Stappia indica: one gene and its partners. The protein of the gene in region 3 interacts with the protein of the main gene of each other region in a pairwise test. Links are inferred from orthologs where the notes say so. Each region holds a gene or a part of one and is shown on either strand. Other genes may lie near its edges. The genes, in order: hfq, nusG and rho.

The links.
Region 1: the proteins of rho (region 3) and hfq interact in binary tests that used the Escherichia coli proteins (3 or more experiments, as listed by UniProt). The link is inferred for Stappia indica from one-to-one orthologs.
Region 2: the proteins of rho (region 3) and nusG interact in binary tests that used the Escherichia coli proteins (3 or more experiments, as listed by UniProt). The link is inferred for Stappia indica from one-to-one orthologs.

The regions. Positions count from the first base shown.
Region 1 is NZ_CP046908.1:287,477-293,149, reverse strand. The notes cover bases 1,619-4,373. They hold hfq (RNA chaperone Hfq), read left to right. Parts: upstream 1,619-2,746; coding sequence 2,747-3,001; downstream 3,002-4,373. Other genes in these bases: hflX (GTPase HflX), read left to right, coding at 3,002-4,373; GH266_RS01400 (D-amino-acid transaminase), read left to right, coding at 1,675-2,538; trkA (Trk system potassium transporter TrkA), read left to right, coding at 1,619-1,631. Outside these bases: nitrogen assimilation response regulator NtrX, read left to right, coding at 1-197; more of trkA, read left to right, coding at 255-1,618; more of hflX, read left to right, coding at 4,374-4,405; mazG (nucleoside triphosphate pyrophosphohydrolase), read right to left, coding at 4,423-5,259; alternative ribosome rescue aminoacyl-tRNA hydrolase ArfB, read left to right, coding at 5,380-5,673. UniProt on the Escherichia coli protein: RNA chaperone that binds small regulatory RNA (sRNAs) and mRNAs to facilitate mRNA translational regulation in response to envelope stress, environmental stress and changes in metabolite concentrations.
Region 2 is NZ_CP046908.1:1,034,912-1,040,772, reverse strand. Bases 2,214-5,156 are described here. They hold nusG (transcription termination/antitermination protein NusG), read left to right. Parts: upstream 2,214-3,391; coding sequence 3,392-3,922; downstream 3,923-5,156. Other genes in these bases: rplA (50S ribosomal protein L1), read left to right, coding at 4,601-5,156; rplK (50S ribosomal protein L11), read left to right, coding at 4,165-4,596; secE (preprotein translocase subunit SecE), read left to right, coding at 3,161-3,358; tuf (elongation factor Tu), read left to right, coding at 2,214-2,780. In the rest of the region: GH266_RS04905 (TrmH family RNA methyltransferase), read right to left, coding at 98-1,081; more of tuf, read left to right, coding at 1,605-2,213; more of rplA, read left to right, coding at 5,157-5,296; rplJ (50S ribosomal protein L10), read left to right, coding at 5,639-5,861. UniProt on the Escherichia coli protein: Part of the processive rRNA transcription and antitermination complex (rrnTAC). The complex forms an RNA-chaperone ring around the RNA exit tunnel of RNA polymerase (RNAP).
Region 3 is NZ_CP046908.1:2,808,319-2,814,106, forward strand. What follows is about bases 1,633-4,502. They hold rho (transcription termination factor Rho), read right to left. Parts: upstream 3,767-4,502; coding sequence 2,498-3,766; downstream 1,633-2,497. Other genes in these bases: GH266_RS13230 (thioredoxin domain-containing protein), read left to right, coding at 1,633-1,754; GH266_RS13235 (GNAT family N-acetyltransferase), read right to left, coding at 1,767-2,363; hemJ (protoporphyrinogen oxidase HemJ), read right to left, coding at 4,108-4,502. Also shown: more of GH266_RS13230, read left to right, coding at 1-1,632; more of hemJ, read right to left, coding at 4,503-4,533; hemE (uroporphyrinogen decarboxylase), read right to left, coding at 4,585-5,610. UniProt on the Escherichia coli protein: Facilitates transcription termination by a mechanism that involves Rho binding to the nascent RNA, activation of Rho's RNA-dependent ATPase activity, and release of the mRNA from the DNA template.

The DNA of each region.
Region 1 (5,673 bases), 2.5 Mb from region 3 along the record:
TGCCGAGCCTGCCAACCAATGGCGGCGGCGAGCATCTGATGGCGCTGCCGCTTCGGGATGCGCGCGAGATGTTCGAGCGGGACTATCTGCAGGCCCAGATCAAGCGGTTCGGCGGCAACGTGTCCCGCACGGCGGAGTTCGTCGGCATGGAACGTTCCGCCCTGCACCGGAAGCTGAAGTCGCTTGGTCTTTCATAGCCGTTGCGACGTGGTAGGTTCCGGATTGACCGGACACCTTGAAGGGACTTCGATCCGATGAGAGTGGTGATTTGCGGCGCCGGCCAGGTGGGCTACGGCATTGCCGAGAAGCTTGCGGCCGAACAGAACGATGTCTCCGTCATCGATTCCTCGCCGCGGCTGATCAACGCGATCCGCGACACGCTCGACGTGCGCGGTTTCGTCGGTCATGGCGCGCATCCGGACGTGCTGGCGCAGGCCGGTGCCGACCAGGCCGACATGCTGATCGCCGTCACGCTTTATGATGAGGTCAACATGGTCGCCTGCCAGGTGGCCCATTCCCTGTTCAAGGTGCCGACCAAGGTGGCGCGCGTGCGTGCGCAGAGCTATCTGAAGCCGCATTGGAGCGACCTCTTCTCCCGGGACAACATGCCCATCGACGTGATCATCTCGCCGGAGATCGAGGTGGGCGAGATGGTGCTGCGCCGCCTTGCGCTGCCGGGCGCGGTGGAGACCGTGCGTTTTGCCGATGATCAGGTGGTGGTGGTCGGCCTGATCTGCCGGGAGGATTGCCCGGTGGTCAACACACCGCTGCGCCAGTTGACGGAGTTGTTTCCCGATCTCGGCGCCGTGGTCACCGGCGTCTTTCGCGGCAATCATCTCTTTGTTCCCAAGAGCTCTGACACGCTGTTCGTCGACGACCTCGTCTATGTGGTCGCGCGGCGCGACCAGGTGCGGCGGACGCTGGCGATCTTCGGCCATGAGGAGCCGGAGGCGACAAGGGTCGTCATCGCGGGCGGCGGCAATATCGGCCACTATGTCGCGCGCACGCTGGAGCAGCGCCAGTCGGCCGCCAAGGTCAAGATCATCGAGCATTCGCGCGAGCGCGCGCTCAGCATCGCCGACACCTTGAAGCGCGCCGTGATCCTGCATGGCAGCGCGCTCGACCAGACCATCCTCAAGGAAGCCGACATCCAGGACGCGGACACCTTGATCGCGCTGACCAACGAGGACGAGGTCAACATCCTCTCCTGCGTCATGGCCAAGAAGCTCGGCTGCAAGCGCAACCTGGCGCTGCTCAACAATCCGAGCTACCCGACCTTTGCCCATGCGCTCGGCATTGACGCCTTCGTCAATCCGAGGCAAGTGACGATTTCCAAGATCCTGCAGCATGTGCGGCGCGGCCGTATCCGCGGCGTCCATGCCCTGCAGAACGGCGCGGCCGAGGTCATCGAGGCCGAGGCGCTGGAAACCTCGCCGCTTGTCGGCAAGCCCTTGCGGGAGGTCGAACTGCCCGACGGCATTCGCGTCGGCGCAGTCTTCCGCGACGGGACCGTCATCACGCCGGACGGCTCGACCGTGATCCGCGCCCATGACCGCTGCGTGCTTTTCGCCATCGCGGAGCGGGTGCGGCAGGTGGAGCAGATGTTCCGCGTCAGCCTGGAATTCTTCTGATACGCGGCCGGGCTGCCGCGTTCCGCAATCGACTGGAGGAAGCATGAGCCGCATCGCATATGTGAACGGACGCTATGTCCGGCACGCGGAGGCCGCCATTCATATCGAGGACCGGGGCTACCAGTTCGCCGATGGCGTGTACGAGGTCTGCGAGATCTGGCACGGCCATCTCGTCGACGAGCGGCGCCATCTCGACCGCCTCGAGCGGTCGCTGGGCGAGCTCTTGATCCGCATGCCGATGGGCCGGGCGGCGCTGTCGCAGGTGTTGCACGAGGTGGTTCGCCGCAACAAGGTGCGCGACGGCCTCGTCTACATGCAGGTGACGCGCGGCGTGTCGCGCCGCGACCACGTCTTCCCGCCGGCCTCCGTCGAGCCCGCACTGGTGGTGACGGCGCGTTCGTCTCAGCCGGCGGCGGCTGCTGCCCTGGCCGAAAAGGGCGTCTCGGTGATTTCCGTACCGGAGAACCGCTGGGAGCGCGTCGACATCAAGACCGTCGGCCTGCTGCCGAACGTCTTGGCCAAGCAGAAGGCGAAAGAGGCCGGTGCCAAGGAAGCCTGGTTCGTCGATGGCGACGGCATGGTGACCGAAGGCGGCTCGACCAATGCCTGGATCGTCACCAAGGACAACTGTCTTGTGACGCGGCCGGCCGCAAGCGGCATCCTGAAGGGCATCACCCGCCAGGTCGTGCTCGACATGATCGAGCGCAACGGCCTCACTTTCGAGGAGCGGGCCTTCAGCCTGGAAGAGGCGAAGCAGGCCAAGGAAGCCTTCATGACCGCGGCGACGACCGTGGTGATGCCGGTGGTGCGGATCGACGATCAGTCGATCGGCAATGGGCATCCCGGCGAGGTGACGCGAGAGTTGCGACGCATGTTCCATGAAACGGCCGAAGTCAGTGCGGTGTGACTTGAGGCAGGCTGTGTCATATAAACGGGCAGCAATGGCAACGAGGATGCGCTAGACTGGCATCGTGCGCCCGAGGGTCTTCCCCCGGGCTCTTGACGTCGGATCTGCCGGGCGCAATGCTGCGGGCAGCAGGACTGCATGGCGGCAGATTTTGTTTCCGGCTGGGCGCACCAATAAACGACAATGCGAATGCAGGAAAAAATAAAACATGGCTGACCGCGCTCAAAACCTTCAGGACACCTTCCTCAACCATGTACGCAAGCAGAAGACCCCGCTGACGATCTTTTTGATCAATGGCGTGAAGCTGCAGGGCGTCGTGACCTGGTTCGACAACTTCTGTGTTCTTCTGCGCCGCGACGGACACTCACAGCTTGTTTACAAGCACGCAATTTCCACAGTGATGCCGAATGCTCCGGTGCAGCTGTTCGAGCCGGACGAGACCGGCGAGAAGACGGCGGGCTGATTGAAGAACCAGCCCCGCTCGAATCGGAAGGACAAACCCGCGCAGGAACCGGACAATCCGTTCGAGGGCCCGCGCGGGGCCGCTGGCGCGCGCGCTGCCGTGGTCGTTCCCGTGCTCACCGGCCGCCATCGCGATGAGAGCGGTGCCCAGCTTCGTCGCTCGCCCGAGGCGCGGCTTGAGGAGGCGATCGGCCTTGCCGCGGCCATCGACCTCGAGATCGTCTCCAGCGGCATCGTCACGGTCGCCACGCCCAAGCCGGGCACGCTGTTCGGCAGCGGCAAGGTCGAGGAACTCGCCGCCATCGTGAAGGCGGAGGAGATCGAGCTCGTCGTCGTCGACCATCCGCTGACGCCGATCCAGCAGCGCAACCTGGAAAAAGCGCTGCACTGCAAGGTGCTCGACCGTACCGGCCTCATTCTCGAGATCTTCGGCGACCGCGCCAGCACGGCGGAAGGCACGCTGCAGGTGGAGCTTGCCCACCTGAAGTGGCAGAAAAGCCGGCTTGTGCGATCCTGGACCCACCTGGAGCGCCAGCGCGGCGGCCTCGGTTTCGTCGGCGGTCCCGGCGAAACCCAGATCGAGGCCGACCGGCGCCTGATCCAGGAGCGGATCAACCGGCTGGAAAAGGATCTGGAGCAGGTCACACGCACGCGCGAGCTGCACCGGGCCAAGCGCAAGAAGGTGCCGCAACCGGTCGTCGCGCTGGTCGGCTACACCAATGCCGGCAAGTCGACCCTGTTCAACCGGCTGACCCAGGCCGAGGTCTTCGCCAAGGACCTCTTGTTCGCGACGCTCGATCCGACGCTGCGGCGGGTGACGCTGCCGCATGGGCGCGACGTCATCCTGTCGGATACGGTCGGCTTCATCTCCGACCTGCCGACCCATCTCATCGCCGCCTTCCGGGCGACGCTGGAGGAGGTGACTGAGGCCGACCTGATCCTGCATGTGCGCGACATTTCGCACGAGGATACCGAGGCCCAGGCCGCCGATGTCGCCGCGACGCTCAATGCCCTGGGTCTGGAACAGGCGCAAAGCAGCCGCCTGATCGAGGTCTGGAACAAGGTCGACAAGCTGTCCGACGAACACCGGCAGACGCTGCTTGCTGCCAACCGCATCGACGAGGGCCCTGTTGCCGTCTCCGCCGTGACCGGCGAGGGTGTTGCGGATCTTCTGGCGCGGGTGGAGCTGCGGCTGGCCGAGGACAGTCTCGTCTACGAGATGACGCTGGCGCCGGAGGACGGCGAGGGGCTCGCCTGGCTCTATCGCAACACGGATGTGCTGCGGCGGACGGATGGCGAGGAGGGCATCTCCTTGCGCGTGCGCGTCGGCGAGCGCCGCAAGGGCGAGTTCACCGCCCGCTATCGCGGCGCCTTCACCGAGATCGACGAGGACGCGGCGGACTGAAGTCCGCCGCCGCGGCCTCAGGCGTCTTGCGACTTCGCCGCCTGCCAGACCGTTTCCATCTCGTCGAGGCTCATCTCGGCCAGCGTGCGGCCTTCGCCTTCGGCGGCGTCCTCGATGGCTGCGAAGCGGCGACGGAACTTGCGGTTGGTGCGCTTCAGCGCTTCTTCCGGGTCGATTTCGAGATGCCGCGCCAGGTTCGCCACGGCGAAGATGAGGTCGCCGATCTCGCCAGCGATGCGCTCGCGGTCGGGCGTGGTGCCGTCCTCCGCTGCGATCTCGCTCGCCAGTTCCTCGGTCTCTTCGCGGATCTTGTCGAGCACGGGACCGGCGCTGCCCCAGTCGAAGCCGACGCGCGCGGCGCGGCGCTGCAGCTTTTCCGCTTCGGTCAGGGCAGGGAAGATCGCCGGCACGTCGTCGAGGAACCGACGGCGCTCTTCGCCGAGACCTGCCGCCGCCCGGGCGCTGGCGCGCTCCAGCTTCTCCTGCTGCTTGATCTTCTCCCACATGCCCTTGGCTATGCCGGCCGAGCGCGCATCGTCGTCACCGAAGACATGCGGATGCCGGCGGATCATCTTGGCGGTGATCGCCTCCACCACGTCGGGAAAGGCGAAAGCCCCCTGTTCCTCGGAAAGGCGGGCGTGATAGACCACCTGCAGGAGCAGGTCGCCCAGTTCCTCGCGCAGGTCGACCATGTCGCCGCGCTGGATCGCGTCGGCGACCTCGTAGGCTTCCTCGATCGTGTAAGGGGCGATCGTTGCGAAGTCCTGCTCCAGATCCCAGGGGCAGCCGGTCCCGGGCGTGCGCAGGGCGGCCATGATCTCGATCAGTCGCTTGATGTCGCGGTCCGGTGTCACGCTGGCGCCCCTCATATCTGGTCCTGGCGACCGACATAGCATTGCACCGGGGGCGTTCCAAGCGCATGCCCCGCGGCGACAGACAAACGGAACGGAACGGCGATGGCGTCAGTGGCGGACATGGATCTGGAGGTGGCGCCGGGGGTGAGCATCCCGGCCGGCGACCTGTCGGAGAGCTTCGTGCGCGCTTCGGGACCCGGCGGGCAGAACGTCAACAAGGTCGCGACCGCCGTGCAGCTTCGTTTCGACCTTTCGGGCAACCGGACGCTCGCCGAGGACGTCAAGGAGCGGCTTTCCCGCCTTGCCGGCAGCCGGCTGACGCTGGCCGGCGAGATCCTCATCCAGGCCGACCGGTTCCGCACCCAGGAGCGCAACCGCCTGGATGCGCTGGAGCGTCTCGCCGCCTTGGTGCGC
Region 2 (5,861 bases), 1.8 Mb from region 3 along the record:
ATATTTAACTTGAGTTATTGAGTCAAGAATTAACGCACAAATTGTCAGGACGGTAGTTTTTCGGAGGGCGTCGGACTCGCTGGAGCGGAAAATGGGCTTACAGGCCCATTTTCCCCCGAGTGACGTAAAGGGCCAGCACCGCCGCATTGGAGACGTTGAGCGAGGCGATGGCGCCGGGCATGTCGAGCCGGGCGAGGGCGTCGCACGCCTCGCGCACGCCCTGGCGCACGCCTTTTCCTTCCGAACCGAGCACCAGCAGCACCTTGTCGCCGAGGTCCGTCTCTTCCAGACGCGCCGGCCCCTCGCTGTCGAGGGCGACGGCCTGGAAGCCGGCCTCGCGCATCTCGGTAACGAAGCGCGCCATGTTCTTCACGCGCACATGGCGGACCATGTCGAGCGCGCCGGAGGCGGATTTCGCCAGCACGGAGCCTTCTTCCGGGGCGTGCCGCTCGGTCGTCACCACCGCATCGGCGGCAAGCGCCACGGCGGAGCGCAGAATCGCCCCGACATTATGCGGGTCGGTCACCTGATCGAGCGCCAGCACGAGCCGGGCCCTGGCAAGGTCGCGCGGACCGAAGGCGGGCAGGGGATCGGCTTCCAGGACGGCGCCCTGGTGCACCGCGTCACGCCCGACGAGGTGGTCGAGCTGCCGCGGATTGACGGTTTCCACAGGAACGTCGAAGGAAATTCCGCGCTCGGTCAGGCGGCGCTGGGCGTTCTCGGTCGCCAGCAGCCGGTGGCGGCGGCGGTCGGAATTGCGGAACGCCGCCTCGATCGTATGGAGGCCATAGAGGAGGACCGGCCCCTCTGCTGCGTCTTCCTCGCGCGACGAGCGCGGGCGCACCCTGGCGAACGGACGGCGTCCCTCGCCTTCATGCGCGGCGCCCTGAACCGACTGCTTGCCGCCGCCCTTTCTGAAGCCGCCCTTGGCGCCCCGGCCTTTGCCGTCCTTGTAATCCCGTTGGCCGCCTCCTGATCCATGCGGGGGCTTGCTGCGGGAACGCGCAGGCGTGGGAGCGCCGGTGTCTTCGGAGCTGGTGGAGGTGCCGGACGGGCCGGCCGGTGTGTCGGGTCGTGTCATGAGCGAGCGATTATCCGCAAGGTGATCCGCCGGCAAGGAGAAACCGCTGCCGGACGGGCGGTCGTTTTTGTGTCCAAAGGCTATAAATGGGTGTTGACACCCCCATGCCGGTTCTACATAACACGCGCCACGGGAGCGGCCTCGCGATTGTTTCGCGGGGCGTTTTCGTGAAGCCATCCAGGATGCTTCGGCGACAGGGCGGTGAAACGGAGGAGTGCCCGAGTGGTTAAAGGGGACGGACTGTAAATCCGTTGGCTTGGCCTACGTTGGTTCGAATCCAACCTCCTCCACCATCCCCCCTTGCGGCAGGCGGCGGGTGTAGCTCAATGGTAGAGCAGCAGCCTTCCAAGCTGATGACGAGGGTTCGATTCCCTTCACCCGCTCCACTTTTCGAGTGACGCTGCTGCTCCTGACCAGGCTTTACGACAAACGCGCATGCCCTGCTTAGCATCCACCGCCCTGGGGCGGTCGGGTCTTGATCGAAATGATGGACTTAACCGCAAGTTAACAGAGAGCGACGCCGATGGCGAAAGCAAAGTTTGAGCGGACGAAGCCGCACGTGAACATTGGCACGATCGGCCACGTCGACCATGGCAAGACGACGCTGACGGCGGCGATCACGAAGTTCTTCGGCGAGTTCAAGGCGTACGACATGATCGACGCGGCTCCCGAGGAGCGTGCACGCGGCATCACGATCTCGACGGCTCACGTTGAGTACGAGACGGAAGCGCGTCACTACGCCCACGTGGACTGCCCGGGTCACGCCGACTACGTGAAGAACATGATCACGGGTGCGGCGCAGATGGACGGCGCGATCCTGGTCTGCTCGGCGGCCGACGGCCCGATGCCGCAGACCCGCGAGCACATCCTTCTGGCCCGTCAGGTCGGCGTTCCGGCTCTGGTGGTGTTCCTGAACAAGGTCGACCAGGTCGACGACGCGGAGCTGCTCGAGCTGGTCGAGATGGAAGTGCGCGAGCTGCTTTCGTCCTACGAGTTCCCGGGCGACGACATTCCGATCGTTGCCGGTTCGGCTCTTGCCGCCCTTGAGGGCCGCGACGAGGCGATCGGCGAGACGAAGATCCGCGAGCTGATGGCTGCGGTCGACGACTACATCCCGACGCCGGAGCGTCCGGTCGACATGCCGTTCCTGATGCCGATCGAGGACGTGTTCTCGATCTCGGGCCGCGGCACGGTGGTGACCGGCCGCGTCGAGCGCGGCATCGTGAAGGTCGGCGAGGAAGTCGAGATCGTCGGCATCCGCGACACCAAGAAGACGACGGTTACCGGCGTCGAGATGTTCCGCAAGCTTCTGGACCAGGGCCAGGCCGGCGACAACATCGGTGCTCTGATCCGCGGCGTCGGCCGCGAGGACGTGGAGCGCGGCCAGGTTCTTTGCAAGCCGGGTTCGGTGACGCCGCACACGAAGTTCAAGGCCGAGGCCTACATCCTGACGAAGGAAGAGGGTGGTCGCCATACTCCGTTCTTCACCAACTACCGTCCGCAGTTCTACTTCCGCACGACGGACGTGACGGGCGTGGTGACGCTGCCGGAAGGCACGGAGATGGTGATGCCGGGCGACAACGTGTCGGTCGAGGTTGAGCTGATCGTGCCGATCGCGATGGAAGAGGGTCTGCGCTTCGCTATCCGCGAGGGCGGCCGTACCGTCGGCGCCGGCGTCGTCGCCTCCATCATCAAGTAACCAACATGGCGGAACGGGTGATCCGTTCCGTCCTGGGTTCAAGGGCGTCGCCTCCGGGCGGCGCCTTTTTTTGTTTCCTACTCCCGGCGAGCCCGGTCGGGCGGGGCGAAAAACTGCAAGGATGTGAATAATTTGCCGGAAGGTGCATTTCGCGCTTGAAGCGGCGGGGAAAGTTATCTAAGTCAGGTCGCGAAAGGTCTAGGGGTGTAGCTCAGTTGGTAGAGCATCGGTCTCCAAAACCGAGGGCCGGGGGTTCGAGTCCCTCCGCCCCTGCCACCTTTGCTCTTGATCGACGGGCCATTAGGCCTTAATTAGAGCTTTCGACCAAGGCGCGTGGATGATTCCGCGCGCCTGTGTGTCGTGAAAAGACCGGCAGTTGAATGGCGAAATCGAATCCTTTCACGTTCATCGACGAAGTTCGCAAGGAAACGTCGAAGGTGACGTGGCCTACGCGCAGGGAGACCGCTGTGACCACCGTCATGGTGTTCATCATGGTGTTCCTCGCCGCCATCTTCTTTTTGCTCGCCGACTGGCTGATGGGTCAGGGTATCGGCTTGCTCCTGGGTCTCGGCAACTGAGCGGAGTCCGGTACACAATCGGCTTGAGGGATTATGGCCAAGCGTTGGTATATCGTCCACGCCTACTCGAATTTCGAGAAGAAGGTGGCGGACGCGATTCGGGAAAAAGCGCAGCAGCAGGGGCTTGAGGATCTTTTCGAAGAGATTCTCGTTCCGACGGAAAAGGTCGTGGAAGTGCGGCGTGGCCGCAAGGTCGACGCCGAGCGCAAGTTCTTCCCGGGCTACGTGCTGGTCAAGATGGAAATGACCAATGAGGCATTCCACCTGATCAAGAACACGCCGAAGGTCACCGGGTTCCTGGGCGCGGATCAGAAGCCTGTGCCGATTTCGGATTCCGAGGCGATGCGCATCCTGCACCAGGTGCAGGAAGGCGTGGAGCGCCCGAAGCCGTCCATCAGCTTCGAGATCGGCGAGCAGGTTCGCGTCTCGGACGGTCCGTTCGCCTCTTTCTCCGGCCTTGTCGAGGAAGTGGACGACGAGCGGGCCCGCCTCAAGGTCGCGGTGTCGATCTTCGGTCGCGCGACCCCGGTCGAGCTGGAATACGGTCAGGTCGAGAAGCTCTGATTTTTTACGGTCCGGGACTTGCCGTTCGGCATTCCGGGCCGTTTGCCGCGTTCGCCGTTTACCATCGGCGGGCGGGGCAGTTGCCGGCGATCTGTCGCCGGTTTCCGCCGAAAGGCGGGTTGACGGGGACGTTCCCCGCTCCCTGGTGGGAGGTCTGACGCGCTCCATTCGCCGGACGCGTTGCGGCTGCACCACCTGATCTGAAGACGCCGGTTATCCGGCAGCGCCAGTTGGAGATACGAATGGCGAAGAAAATCGAAGGTTACATCAAGCTGCAGGTGCCGGCCGGCTCCGCGACCCCGTCGCCGCCGATCGGTCCGGCGCTTGGTCAGCGCGGCCTCAACATCATGGAGTTCTGCAAGGCGTTCAACGCGCAGACCCAGGATATCGAGAAGGGCACCCCGTGCCCGACCGTGATCACCTATTACTCCGACCGCTCCTTCACCTTCCAGGTGAAGACGGCTCCGGTCGCCTTCTTCCTGAAGAAGGCCTCGGGCCTGAAGTCGGGTTCGAAGACCCCGGGCAAGGGCGGCTTCGTCGGCAAGGTCACCCGTGACCAGGTCCGCGAGATCGCGGAAGCGAAGATGAAGGACCTGAACGCGAACGACGTCGAGGCGGCCATGCTGATGGTCGAGGGCTCGGCGCGGTCCATGGGTCTCGAGGTCACGGAGTAAGACGATGGCGAAGGTTGGAAAGCGCATCAAGTCTGCCCGCGAGGGCATCGACCGCAACAAGCTCTACGCCCTCGACGAGGCGCTGACGCTGGTCAAGGAGCGGGCAACCGCCAAGTTCGACGAGTCCGTCGAAATCGCCATCAATCTCGGTGTCGACCCGCGTCACGCCGACCAGATGGTCCGCGGCGTCTGCGTGCTGCCGAACGGCACGGGCAAGACGGTCCGCGTCGCGGTGTTTGCCCGCGGCGACAAGGCCGATGAGGCCAAGGCTGCCGGTGCCGACATCGTCGGCGCCGAGGAGCTGGTCAACGAGGTCCAGGGCGGCAAGATCGATTTCGATCGCTGCATCGCCACGCCGGACATGATGCCGCTCGTCGGCCGTCTCGGCAAGGTTCTCGGCCCGCGCGGCTTGATGCCGAACCCGAAGGTCGGCACCGTGACCCCGGACGTCGCCTCTGCAGTGCGCGATGCCAAGGGCGGCGCCGTGCAGTTCCGCGTCGAGAAGGCGGGCATCATTCACGCCGGCGTCGGCAAGACCTCGTTCGAGGCCGACAAGCTGAGCGAGAACATCAAGGCGATCGTCGATGCTGTGGTCAAGGCCAAGCCGACGGGCGCCAAGGGTACCTACCTGAAGCGCGTTGCCGTCAGCTCGACCATGGGTCCGGGCCTGAAGGTCGACCCGTCGACGGTTACGGCCTGATCAGTCAGGCAGGCGGGGCGCGCGTCGCGCCGCCGAACACGAATTCCGTCCGGCGGAAACGCCGGGCGGATCATCTGCCGGGAACGGCAGGTGTCCTGTCCGAGACTGCAGGTGCGGGTCTGGCTCCGGCCAGGGTCGTCTAAGCCCAACGGGCCTGCATAGACGGGTGCGAACCGAATTCGCGGCTCAGGCCGCACCGGTTCGAACCGTTTGTCCTTGCCGCGCCGTCATGGCTCGCGAGGGGGCAGGATCCTCGGTGTTGTCCACCGGTGGTTCCGCAAGGCACCGCCGGAGGGCGGCAGAGACAAACCGGCGGCGCAAGCCGCCAAATGGAGTAGGCAAGTGGAAAGAGCGGAGAAGCGAGAGTTCGTCGCGTCGTTCAACGAGGTGTTGAAGAACACCGGCGTTGTCGTCGTTGCGCACTACGCCGGCCTTTCGGTTGCGGAAATGACGACCTTCCGGTCGCAGGTTCGCGCCGCTGGAGGCTCGGTCAAGGTCGCCAAGAACCGTCTTGTGAAGCTTGCCCTTCAAGGCACCGAGCTCGAGCATATCGCTGGTCTGTTTA
Region 3 (5,788 bases):
AGGCCGAGCCTTTCTGGGGCGGAACCTATTTCCCCAAGACCGCGCGCTGGGGCCGGCCCGGTTTCGTCGATGTCCTGGAAGCCGTGGCCGGCACCTATCGAACGGACCGGGGGCGAATCGATACCAACCGCAAGGCCCTGATGGATCACCTGAGCAAGGCCCCTGCCGGGCCGAGCGGCCACATGCCGGCGGACCTGCCCGCCACGGCTGGCAAGCGACTTGCCGGTCTCTACGACAAGGTCCATGGCGGCATCCGCGGCGCCCCGAAGTTCCCGCAGGCCTGCGTCAGCGAACTCGTCTGGCGCACCGGCCTGCGCACCGGCGACGCCGAGACCCTGCGCACCTGTCTCCTCACCCTTGAGCGCATGAGCAATGGCGGCATCTACGACCATATCGGCGGCGGCCTTGCCCGCTACTCCGTCGACGAGCGCTGGCTCGTGCCGCATTTCGAGAAGATGCTCTACGACAATGCGCAATACATCTCCCATCTGGCCCGGGCGCTCGCCCTCCCCGGCCTGGCACCGGGCGTCGCCGAACTGTTCCGGACCCGACTCGACGAGACGGCGGGATGGCTGCAGCGCGAGATGATGAACGGCCCCGCCTTCGCCGCCAGCCTCGATGCCGACAGCGAGGGAGAGGAAGGCCGCTTCTACGTCTGGACGCCGGACGAGGTGGCGGCGGTTCTCGGCGAGACGGAAGAGTGCCTGCTCTTCTGCGAGGCCTACGACATCACCGTCCCGGGCAACTTCGAGGGCTCCAACATCCCCAACCGGCTGGCACCGCCGGAGGACGATGTCGGCGATGCGCTTGCCCGCTTCACCGGTACCCGCCGTGCCCTCCTCGCCGCACGCGAGGCACGGGTTCGTCCGGGGCGCGACGACAAGGTGCTGGCGGACTGGAACGGGCTGATGATCGGCGCCCTTGCCGAGGCCGAGTACATCTTCCGCATCGCGGGTGTTTCACGTGAATCGTGGCGGCGGCTCGCCCTTGGCGCCTATCGCTTCGTCATGGACGAGATGCGCGACGAAACCGGCCGCATGGCTCATGCCTGGCGCGCCGGCCGGTCGACCCGTCCCGGCTTTGCCAGCGATCTCGCCGCAATGATGAAGGCCGCGATCACGCTTGCCGAAACCTCTCCTGCCATATCGGAGGCGAATCGGTTTCTCGCCGACGCAAGGGACCTGGCCGCGCAGCTGGATCGGGACTTTGCCGCAGAAGGTGGCGGCTATCACCTGTCGTCCGTGGATGCCGGCGACGTCATCCTGCGTCCCCTCTCTCCGATGGACGAGGCCGTGCCGAACGCCAACGGCGTTGCTGCGGAAGCGCTGCATCGGCTCTGGCATCTGACCGGGGACGAGACGGCGCAGGCCCGGTCCGACGCTATTCTCGCCCGGTTCGGATCGGAGATCGCAGGCAATGTCTTCGGCACGGCCAGCCTGCTCAGCGCCATGGATACGAGCGTCAACGCCTTGCTGGCGGTTCTGGTGGTGCCGATCGAGGGCGACGCATCGGATGGCGCGATGGCCTTGCGCCGCGCGGTGGCGAGCCTCGCCGACCCCGCTGTCATCCGGCTTGAAGTCCCGGCCGGGCATGCCTTCCCCTCAGGCCATCCGATGCATGGCAAGACCGCCAGGGACGGCAGGCCGACCCTCTATCTCTGCCGCCACGGCGCCTGCAGTGCGCCCGTCACCGATGCGGCAGACTTGGAGGCAGCCCTACTGCAGCTCATGGGGCGTGGCACCGGCGCGATCTAGCGCCGATGCCGATCAACTTCCCGCCTGACGCTCACGCCAGCTCGAGACCCGAAGCCTGTAGAGGACATGACGAACGAGCGGGTGCCCCGGGTCGAGTGCGGGATGGTCGAAGTCGCCCTCCTGGTCCCGCTGCATGCCGAGACGCTCCATCACCCGCCGCGAGGGCGTGTTCGTTACCGTGGTAAAGGAGACGATCTCGCCGAGGTTGAGGGTTTCGAATCCGAATCGAAGCCACGCCCGCGCAGCCTCGCTGGCATAGCCATGGCCCCAGGCCGACCGGGCCAGTCGCCAGCCAATCTCGACGCAAGGCGCAAAAGGCAGCGCGTGGCGCGGCCGGTTGAGGCCGACGAAGCCGATGAACGACCCGCTTTCCTTCACCACCACCGGCTGGAAACAGATTCCGTCCTCACGGCTTCGCTGGCGCGCTGTATCCAGCAAGGCATCGCTTTCCGCCCGGTCGAGAGTGGACGGAAAATAGCGCATCACCTCCGGATCGGCATTGAGCGCGGCGAAAGCCTCGCGGTCTTCATCCGCCCAGGGTCTCAGCAGCAGGCGGTCCGTCTCGATCACCGGGGCGACCTCGCTCGGATCTTCCAGCTGGTCCGTCATCGTTGCACCTCCGAATCGACCTGATTCACGTGAAACATCTGCACCTCAAAAAGCAACACCCGCGAGAGCTGTCGCCGCTCGCGGGTGTTTCACGTGAATCCCATGGAAAGGCGCGAGGTCCCCGCGCCCGTCCGTCAGGTGTTCATGCTGTCGAAGAAGTCGTCGTTCGACTTGGTCTGGCGCAGCTTGTCGAGCAGGAACTCGATAGCGTCGACCGTCCCCATCGGGTTGAGGATGCGGCGCAGGACGAACATCTTCTTCAGGTTCACCGGCTCGACCAGCAGCTCTTCCTTGCGGGTGCCGGAGCGCTGGATGTCGATGGCCGGGAACACGCGCTTGTCGGAGATCTTCCGGTCCAGGATGATCTCGGAGTTGCCGGTGCCCTTGAACTCTTCGAAGATGACCTCGTCCATGCGGCTACCGGTATCGATCAGGGCGGTAGCGATGATCGTCAGCGAGCCGCCCTCCTCGATGTTACGGGCCGCACCGAAGAAGCGCTTCGGCCGCTGCAGGGCGTTGGCGTCGACACCGCCGGTCAGCACCTTGCCCGAGGACGGGACGACGGTGTTGTAGGCGCGGCCGAGGCGGGTGATCGAGTCCAGCAGGATGACCACGTCGCGGCCATGCTCGACGAGACGCTTGGCCTTCTCGATGACCATCTCCGCCACCTGCACGTGACGCACTGCCGGTTCGTCGAAGGTGGAGGACACCACTTCGCCGTTCACCGTGCGCTGCATGTCCGTGACTTCCTCCGGCCGCTCGTCGATGAGCAGCACGATCAGGTAGCATTCGGGATGGTTGGTGGTGATGGACTTGGCGATGTTCTGCAGGAACACCGTCTTGCCGGTCCGCGGCGGCGCGGTGATCAGGCCGCGTTGGCCCTTGCCGAGCGGGGCGACCAGGTCGATGACCCGCGACGACAGATCCTTGCTGCCGGCCGGGGTCTCGACTTCCATCTTCAGCCGCTCATCCGGATAGAGCGGGGTCAGGTTGTCGAAGTGGACCTTGTGGCGCGCCTTCTCCGGGTCTTCGAAGTTGATCTTGTTGACCTTGAGCAGCGCGAAATAGCGCTCGCCTTCCTTGGGACTGCGGATCTCGCCTTCGACCGTGTCGCCGGTTCGCAGCGAGAAGCGGCGGATCTGCGACGGCGAGATGTAGATGTCGTCCGGGCCCGGCAGATAGTTCGCGTCCGGCGAACGCAGAAAACCGAAACCGTCCTGCAACACTTCGACGACGCCCTCGCCGATAATGTCGACGTCCTGGGCAGCCAGTTGCTTGAGGATGGCGAACATCAGCTCCTGCTTGCGCATGGTGCTGGCGTTCTCGACCTCATGCTCCTCCGCAAAAGCGAGGAGTTCGGTCGGCGTCTTGATCTTCAGATCTGAGAGTTTCATTTCCCGCATGGGCAATGGATGGTCTTCTGCTAGAGGGGTGGAGGAGGAGATGCGAGTGATCCCGCGCCGCATATGGGCAGACCGGATCATCAGGAAAAGGGAATGGCTGCGGGTCGACAATCGGAGCTGTCGTTCCGACCTGGTGCTTCTACGGCTCCGGTTGCCTGCGCGGGTCAAGACCGCCGCTCCGGAACTTCGCCAACACCATGCCCGCAGGATGTGAGGTTGAGGGAATCTACATTTTTAAATTCGGCAGGGCAAGCACCATTCGTCGAGTGCTCGCACTATTGTCACGTCGGGCGCAAGACTATCCGTCTCCGCCCGACGCAGGGTTATGACAGGTTAACCGCTCAAAACGGCTTGATCACCACCAGAATCACGATCAGAACCATAAGTACGGTCGGCACTTCGTTGACGATGCGATAGTGGCGAGAGCTGTGCGTGTTGGCATCCGCGGCAAATTGGCGCACGCAGCGCGCAAGGTAACCGTGCAAACCGCTCATCACGAGAACCAGCGTCAGCTTGGCATGCAGCCATCCGGACGAGAAGAACCCGCCCTCATAGGCGACCCACAGGCCGAAGATCCAGGACGAGATCATCGCCGGCGTCATGATCGCCTTGAGCAGGCGCCGCTCCATGACCTTGAAGGTCTCGCTCTGCGGCGTCCCCGGTCCCGCTTCCGCGTGATAGACGAAAAGCCGCGGCAGGTAGAACATCGCGGCCATCCAGGCGATGACCGAGATGATGTGCAGAACCTTCAGCCATAGATAGAGCATGGATCATCCGTTTCCAGGGGGAACACTGCCACGGACAGGCCGTGGCAGACGTCAGGACGCCTCAAACGGGTCCGGGGCCCGGCGCACACGTTCGATCATCCGCGCCACGTTCTCCGGATCCGCATCCGGTGTCACTCCATGCCCCAGATTGAAGATCAGCGGACCCTGTCCAAGTGTCGCAAGCACCTGGTCGACACCCTCGTCCAGCGCCTGCCCGCCGGCAACCAGCCGCATCGGGTCGAGATTGCCCTGCACGGGAACCAGCTTCTGCACCTCGCGGGCAAGCGCGCCCGGCACGGTCCAGTCGAGGCCGACCGCATCGACGCCGGTCCCGGCGATGTAATCGGCGAGCCGCGCGGCCGATGCCTTGGGGAACCCGATGATCTTCGCGCCCGGCACGGCTGCACGCACGCCCTCGACGATCGCCCGCGTCGGGGCGATCGACCAGCGGCGGAAACCGGCATCGTCGAGAACGCCGGCCCAGGTGTCGAAGATCTGCACCGCATCGGCGCCGGCCTTCAGCTGCCGCACCAGATAATCGATGGAGGCCGTGACCAGCTGGTCGATGAAGGCCTGCATCAGCTCCGGATCGCGATAGGCGCCGATCCTGGCGGCGGTCTGCTCCTGGGTGGTGTGCCCGGCCACGGAATAGCAGGCGACCGTCCACGGGGCTCCGCAGAAGCCCAGCAGCGTCACCTCTTCCGGGAGTTCCCGGCGCAACCGCGAGACGATCTCGATGACGGGATCGAGATGGCCGACCGCCCGTTTCTGGTCGAGCTTGCCGACGAGCCGGTCGCTGAGCGGTTCCAGCACCGGTCCGCGCCCTTCCTCGAAGCGAACGGGATATCCGAGCGCATCGGGAACCACGAAGATATCCGAGAAGAGAATCGCCGCGTCGAAGCCGTAGCGCCGGATGGGCTGCAAAGTGACTTCGGTTGCAAGCTCTATGTCGTAACAAAATTCAAGAAAGTTAACTCTTTTTGAACGGGTGGCACGGTACTCGGGGAGATACCGTCCGGCCTGTCTCATCATCCAGACCGGGGGCGGCCAGAGCCTTTCGCCGGCCAGCACCTGCATGATCCGTCGCGACGCCGTCTGAGACACGAGACCCCCTTTAAAAAAGAAAAGAATCCTTGAAATAGGATTCTGTTGTTTTTGTTTGGCACTGGACAACCGGGATTATCGGTTGTCGACACGGCTCCACATGACCTGTTCGCTCACCGCCTGTCGAGGGGTTTCGGGCATAAGCCCTTTT